One region of the Enterobacter sp. AC1 genome, then DNA from elsewhere that is predicted to be linked to it. Evidence: predicted binding sites of a transcription regulator. Region 1 holds the regulator's gene; each other region holds the start of a gene.
The links. The regulator PurR, encoded in region 1, represses purine synthesis genes. The targets are predictions, from matches to a motif close to CANGCAAACGTTTGCNTG.
Positions count from the first base shown of each region.

Region 2: cvpA (colicin V production protein) is a predicted target of PurR. The motif match lies at 1,401-1,418, and genes of this name have one in related genera.
Region 3: M2433_RS08150 (amino acid aminotransferase) is a predicted target of PurR. The motif match lies at 1,388-1,405, and genes of this name have one in related genera.

Region 1 covers NZ_JBNDIZ010000001.1:917,112-919,383, reverse strand. Annotated here, with positions in the region: gene punR (DNA-binding transcriptional activator PunR) at 1-816, shown strand, start outside; gene purR (HTH-type transcriptional repressor PurR) at 834-1,859, opposite strand; gene M2433_RS04365 (YnhF family membrane protein) at 2,157-2,246, shown strand.
Region 2 covers NZ_JBNDIZ010000003.1:491,122-493,393, reverse strand. Annotated here, with positions in the region: gene folC (bifunctional tetrahydrofolate synthase/dihydrofolate synthase) at 1-534, shown strand, start outside; gene dedD (cell division protein DedD) at 524-1,222, shown strand; gene cvpA (colicin V production protein) at 1,474-1,962, shown strand; gene purF (amidophosphoribosyltransferase) at 1,996-2,272, shown strand, end outside.
Region 3 covers NZ_JBNDIZ010000002.1:701,789-704,060, reverse strand. Annotated here, with positions in the region: gene M2433_RS08155 (porin) at 196-1,284, shown strand; gene M2433_RS08150 (amino acid aminotransferase) at 1,469-2,272, shown strand, end outside.

The sequences.
Region 1 (2,272 bases):
ATCAGCTACACCGTGCGTCAGCTCGAAGAGTGGCTGGCGGTTCCGCTGTTTGAACGGCGCCATCGTGATGTGGAATTAACGCCCGCCGGCGCGTGGTTTTTGAAGGAAGGGCGTTCTGTTATCAAAAAAATGCAGATCACCCGCGAGCAGTGTCAGCAGATTGCCAACGGCTGGCGGGGACATCTTTCCATCGCGGTGGATAACATCGTTAAGCCGGAACGCACCCGGCAAATGATCGTGGATTTCTACCGTCATTTTTCTGACGTCGAATTGCGGGTCTCGCAGGAGGTGTTCAACGGCGTCTGGGATGCGCTGGCCGATGGCAGGGCAGAGATGGCGATTGGGGCAACGCAGGCGATCCCGGTCGGGGGGCGTTACGCCTTTCGCGATATGGGCATGCTGAGCTGGAAGTGCGTGGTGGCTCGCGATCATCCGCTGGCGGCAATGGAAGGGCCGTTGAGCGACGATACGCTACGCAACTGGCCGTCGCTGGTGCTGGAAGATACCTCCCGTTCATTGCCCAAGCGTATCACCTGGCTTCTGGATAACCAGCGCCGGGTGGTGGCCCCTGACTGGGAATCGTCGGCGACGTGCCTCAGCGCCGGGCTGTGCGTCGCGATGGTGCCCGTGCACTTTGCGCGCCCAAGGATCGATACCGGAGAATGGGTTGAACTGACGCTGGAGAATCCCTTCCCGGATGCGGCCTGCTGCCTCACCTGGCAGCAAAATGACGTCTCGCCCGCCATGGCCTGGCTTTTGGATTATCTGGGAGACAGCGAAACGCTGAACCGGGAGTGGTTACGGGAGCCAGCGTAGCTGGCCCCGTAGAGCGATTAACGACGGTAGTCGCGGAACGGACCATCCGCAACGGAACGGCGTTCGATAAGGCGCGGGTGAACTTCGATGGACTGCGACTCTTCACGCTTGTTGACGATCCTGTCCATCAGCATGTTGAAGGCCGTTTCGCCCAGCGAATCTTTCGGCTGGTGAATGGTGGTCAACGCTGGCGTAAAGTAGCGCGCGTTACGCACGTTGTCATACCCGATCACGGAAATATCCTGCGGTACGCGCAGACCCAGCTCATCGGCGGCGCAGAGCGCGCCCATGGCCATGATGTCGCCTCCGCAGAACACTGCGGTCGGACGATGCTGCTGGGAAACAATCTGCTGCATTGCACGGTAGCCCGATTCTGGCTCAAAGTCGCCCTGCACGATCCAGTTTTCCGGCACGTTGATCAGCGCTTCTTCCATCGCTTTCATGAAACCGGCCAGACGGCCCGCGCCGGTGTTGCGTTCCAGCGGACCCGGGATCACGCCAATCTCGCGGTGACCGCGTTCGATCAGGTAGCGACCGGCCATATAGCCGCCTTCAAAGGCGTTATCGATAACGGAATCGGTGAAGTCCGCGCGCGCTTCGCCCCAGTCCATCACCACCATCGGAATATGGCGATACTCTTCGAGCATGGACAGTACGGACTCCGGATACTCGGAACACATCACCAGCAGGCCATCAACGCGCTTTTGCGCCATCATCGACAGGTAGGCGCGCTGTTTTTCAATGCTGTTCCACGCGTTGCCCAGAATCAGGGTATAGCCTTTCTGGAAGCAGTTTTTCTCTACCGCTTCAATGATCTCGGCAAAATAGGCCGCTTCACTGCTGGTGGCCAGCAATCCAATGGATTTGGTGTGATTAACCTTGAGGCTTCGCGCGACCGCACTTGGCGAATAGTGCAGCTCTTTGATCGCGGCCCAGACGGCATTGCGCGTCTCTTCCGCCACGAAGCGGGTTTTGTTAATTACATGTGATACGGTTGTAGTGGAAACGTTTGCGCGTTTTGCTACGTCTTTAATTGTTGCCATTAAATGTCACTCCAGACCATATCCTAAACTCCTGAAATACTTGAAGGTAAACGTTTGCCTTCTCTCACCCTTATTTCGCAATGTTGAGTTGCGGCACGCCGGGAAAACGACACGGGACGTCAGGAGGGGGTCAATGGCCGGTACGCTAATAAATTTAGCGTGGAATTTTGTCCTATCTTGATGAAAAGGGGAAGAGGTAAAGTGTTTATCAGTTTAAATCCAGGAAGATTTTTGACGTAAACTGTGCAAAAATGAGCAGGCTCACTTTTCGTGGGGGGATTAAAAGGAGAAAAATTGATGAGTTCCGATCTGAAGTTTTCGCTGTTCACCACCGTTATTGTGCTGGCTCTGATTGTGGCTGCCGGTCTGACGGCTGCGCTGCACTGATTTACGCGGAGGGAGAGCGTTCTCCC
Region 2 (2,272 bases), on a different contig from region 1:
GACAACCTGCCGCTGCCGCAGGTGCCACAGCCTAACGCGGCGACGGCCCTGGCGGCACTTCGTGCGAGCGGCCTTGCGGTCAGCGAGCAGGCGATCCGCGACGGCATACAGAACGCGATTCTGCCCGGGCGTTTCCAGATTGTCAGCGAGTCACCGCGTTTGATACTGGACGTGGCGCACAACCCCCATGCGGCGGCGTATCTCGCGGAACGTCTCAAATCGTTACCAAAAACCGGGCGCGTGCTGGCGGTTATCGGTATGCTTCATGATAAAGATATCGGCGGGACGCTGGCCTGCATGGAGAGTGTGGTCGATAGCTGGTATTGTGCTCCTCTGGAGGGGCCGCGCGGCGCGACGGCTGAGCAGCTGATGGAGCATCTCGGCAAAGGCGCAAGCTACAGTAGCGTGGCGCAGGCCTGGCATGCCGCGATGGCGGATGCTAAACCAGAAGATACCGTGCTGGTGTGTGGTTCATTCCATACGGTGGCACATGTCATGGAAGTGATGGACGCGGGGAGAACCGGTGGCGAGTAAGTTTCAGAACCGTTTAACAGGAACCATTGTGCTGGTCGCGCTCGGGGTGATTATTCTCCCGGGTCTGCTCGACGGGCAGAAAAAGCATTATCAGGATGAGTTTGCCGCTATTCCGCTGGTCCCTAAACCGGGTGACCGCGATGAGCCGGATATGCTGCCGGCGGCGACGCAGGCGCTTCCTGCTCAGCCACCGGAAGGTGCGGCGGAAGAGGTGCGTGCGGGCGATGCTGCAGCGCCGTCGCTCGATCCGTCTCGCCTGGCGGCAGCGAGCAACAGCGACATCGATCCTGTGCCGGTAGAGCAGCCTAAGCCTGTTGAAAAACCGAAGGCGGTCGACAAACCGCAGCCGAAACCGCAGCGTGATAAAACGGCAGAACAGCTTGCCGCGGCGTCAGAGACGCCTCCGCCAGCGAAACCGGCTCAACAAGAGGCCGCTACCCCAACGGGTAAAGCCTACGTAGTACAGCTGGGCGCGCTGAAAAATGCGGATAAAGTCAATGAGGTGGTGGGTAAACTGCGCAGTGCGGGATATCGTGTTTACACTTCACCAACCACGCCGGTGCAGGGTAAAATTACCCGTATTCTCGTGGGGCCAGAAGCGTCTAAGGACAAGCTGAAAGGTTCGCTCGGCGAGCTGAAGCAGATCTCCGGCCTGAGCGGCGTAGTGATGAGCTACAGCGCGAACTAAAAACCTGCCCCTCACCCCGGCCCTCTCCCCAGAGGGGAGAGGGTGAAAATCGCACTGAGTGAGCGTGTAACAGACTGCATCGTACAGTCCCCTCTCCCCTTTGGGGAGAGGGTTAGGGTGAGGGGGCGTTGAACATTTTTTCAGCGCCTTTTTTATTTACGCGGGGGAAGGAAATCCCTACGCAAACGTTTTCTTTTTCTGTTAGAATTCGCCCCGAACTGGATGACAGGGCGTTAAATCGTGGGACACATATGGTCTGGATTGATTACGCCATCATTGCGGTGATTGGTTTTTCCTGTCTGGTTAGCCTGATCCGTGGCTTTGTTCGTGAAGCGTTATCGCTGGTGACATGGGGTTGTGCTTTCTTTGTCGCCAGTCATTACTACACTTACCTGTCTGTCTGGTTCACGGGCTTTGAAGATGAACTGGTCCGAAATGGAATCGCCATCGCGGTGCTGTTTATCGCGACGCTGATTGTCGGCGCTATCGTGAATTACGTGATAGGTCAGCTGGTCGAGAAAACCGGTCTGTCAGGAACGGACAGGGTGCTCGGGATCTGTTTCGGGGCATTACGAGGCGTGCTGATTGTGGCCGCGATCCTGTTCTTCCTGGATACCTTCACCGGGTTCTCCAAAAGCGAAGACTGGCAAAAATCGCAGCTCATTCCAGAGTTCAGCTTCATCATCAGATGGTTCTTTGACTATCTGCAAAGCTCGTCGAGTTTTTTGCCCAGGGCATAAACCCTGAGATGTGGCTTAACGAGGAAAAGACGAATGTGCGGTATTGTCGGTATCGCCGGTTTCATGCCGGTAAACCAGTCGATTTATGACGCGTTATCGGTGCTTCAGCACCGTGGGCAGGATGCTGCGGGTATCATCACCATTGATGCAAACAACTGCTTCCGTTTACGCAAGGCGAATGGCCTGGTAAACGATGTGTTTGAAGCCCGCCATATGCAGCGTCTGCAAGGTAATATGGGTATCGGTCACGTTCGTTATCCTACTGCTGGCAGTTCCAGCGCTTCTGAGGCACAGCCTTTCTACGTCAACT
Region 3 (2,272 bases), on a different contig from region 1:
CATATTTTCTTACTGTTACTTAATCTTGAGAATTGTAGCACTTTGAGGCTAGCGAAACGCTTCGGTGAATGGAAAGATGCCTGACAGATACATAAAGACACCAAACTCTCATCAATAGTTCCGGAAATATTTATTGACAGAATTTATTGACGGCAGTGGCGAGTGTCATAAAAAAACCAATGAGGGTAATAAATAATGATGAAGCGCAATATTCTGGCAGTGGTTATCCCTGCTCTGCTGGTAGCCGGTGCAGCTAACGCTGCAGAAATCTATAACAAAAACGGCAACAAACTGGATCTGTACGGCAAAGTGGTTGGCGAGCACGACTTCGTGACCTCCGGTGACAACACCGACAGCAACGACGCTACCTATGCGCAGATCGGTTTCAAAGGTGAAACTCAAATCAATGACCAACTGACTGGTTACGGTCAGTGGGAATACCGTGCTCTGGCAAGCCAGGCAGAAAGCAACCAGACTCAGCGTACCCGTCTGGCGTTCGCTGGTCTGAAAGCCGGTGATGCAGGTTCAATCGACTACGGCCGTAACTACGGTATCGTATACGATGTAGAATCCTACACCGATATGGCCCCATCCTTCTCTGGTATGACCTGGGCTAACTACTCTGATAACTTCATGACCGGCCGTAACTCTGGTCTGCTGACCTACCGCAACTCTGACTTCTTCGGTCTGGTTGATGGTCTGAGCCTGGGTCTGCAGTATCAGGGCAAAAACGAGCGTACCGACGTTAAAACCGCTAACGGTGACGGTTTCGGTACCTCTCTGGGTTATGATTTCGGCGAAGGTTTCGGCCTGATCGGTGCATACAGCAACTCTGACCGTACTAACTTGCAGACCGCTGACGGTAAAGGTGACAAAGCTGAAGCATGGGCAGTTGGCGCGAAATACGATGCGAACAACATCTACCTGGCAACCACCTACGCTGAAACCCGCAACATGACCCGTGAAGCTGACGGCTCATTCGCGAACAAAACTCAGAACTTCGAAGTGATCGCTCAGTACCAGTTCGACTTCGGTCTGCGCCCTTCCGTGGCCTACGTTCAGTCTAAAGGTAAAAACCTGTCACAGCGTGGCACCTTCTCTGGCGGCGATGCTGACCTGCAGAAATTTGTTGAACTGGGTGCAACTTACTACTTCAACAAAAACTTCAACGTCTATGTTGACTACCAGCTGAACCTGATCGACGACACCGACTACTCTCGTAGCGTGGGTATCGTGAACGGTAAAGACGACCAGGTTGCAATGGCTGTTACCTACCAGTTCTAATCAGAACACCACTTTGTTATATGCTTAATGAACAGGGCTTCGGCCCTGTTTTTTTATGCCTGACAGAAAATAATGGCGACTTTTGAAAAGCCGCACGCTTTTCGTCGCAAACGGTTGGCATTTTGTAAATCTACCGTTAACCTGATAGCGGATTTCACTTCTGTAATCACAATGGAACTTCGTCATGTTTGAGAACATTACCGCCGCTCCTGCCGACCCGATTCTGGGCCTGGCCGATCTGTTTCGTGCCGACGACCGCCCTGGCAAAATCAACCTGGGTATTGGTGTATATAAAGATGAAACCGGCAAAACTCCGGTACTGACCAGCGTTAAGAAAGCTGAGCAGTATCTGCTGGAAAACGAAACCACCAAAAACTACCTCGGTATTGATGGTATCCCTGAATTTGGTCGCTGCACCCAGGAGCTGCTGTTCGGTAAAGGCAGCGCAATCGTCAGTGACAAACGTGCCCGTACAGCGCAGACCCCTGGCGGTACCGGCGCGCTGCGCGTGGCGGCGGATTTCCTTGCGAAAAACACTTCTGTGAAGCGCGTCTGGGTAAGCAATCCAAGCTGGCCGAACCACAAGAGCGTCTTCAATTCCGCGGGTCTGGACGTGCGCGAATACGCCTACTACGACGCGGCAAGCCACTCTCTCGACTTTGACGGCCTGCTGGCAAGCCTGAGCGAAGCGCAGTCAGGCGACGTGGTGCTGTTCCACGGATGCTGCCACAACCCAACCGGAATCGATCCGACCCTTGAGCAGTGGGAACACCTGGCGAAGCTGTCCGTAGAAAAAGGCTGGCTGCCGCTGTTTGACTTTGCCTACCAGGGCTTCGCCCGTGGTCTGGAAGAAGATGCAGAAGGCCTGCGCGCGTTCGCAGCCGTGCATCAGGAGCTGATTGTTGCCAGCTCCTACTCCAAGAACTTCGGTCTGTACAATGAGCGTGTGGGTGCCTGTACGCTGGTTGCGGCAAACGAAGAGACCGTT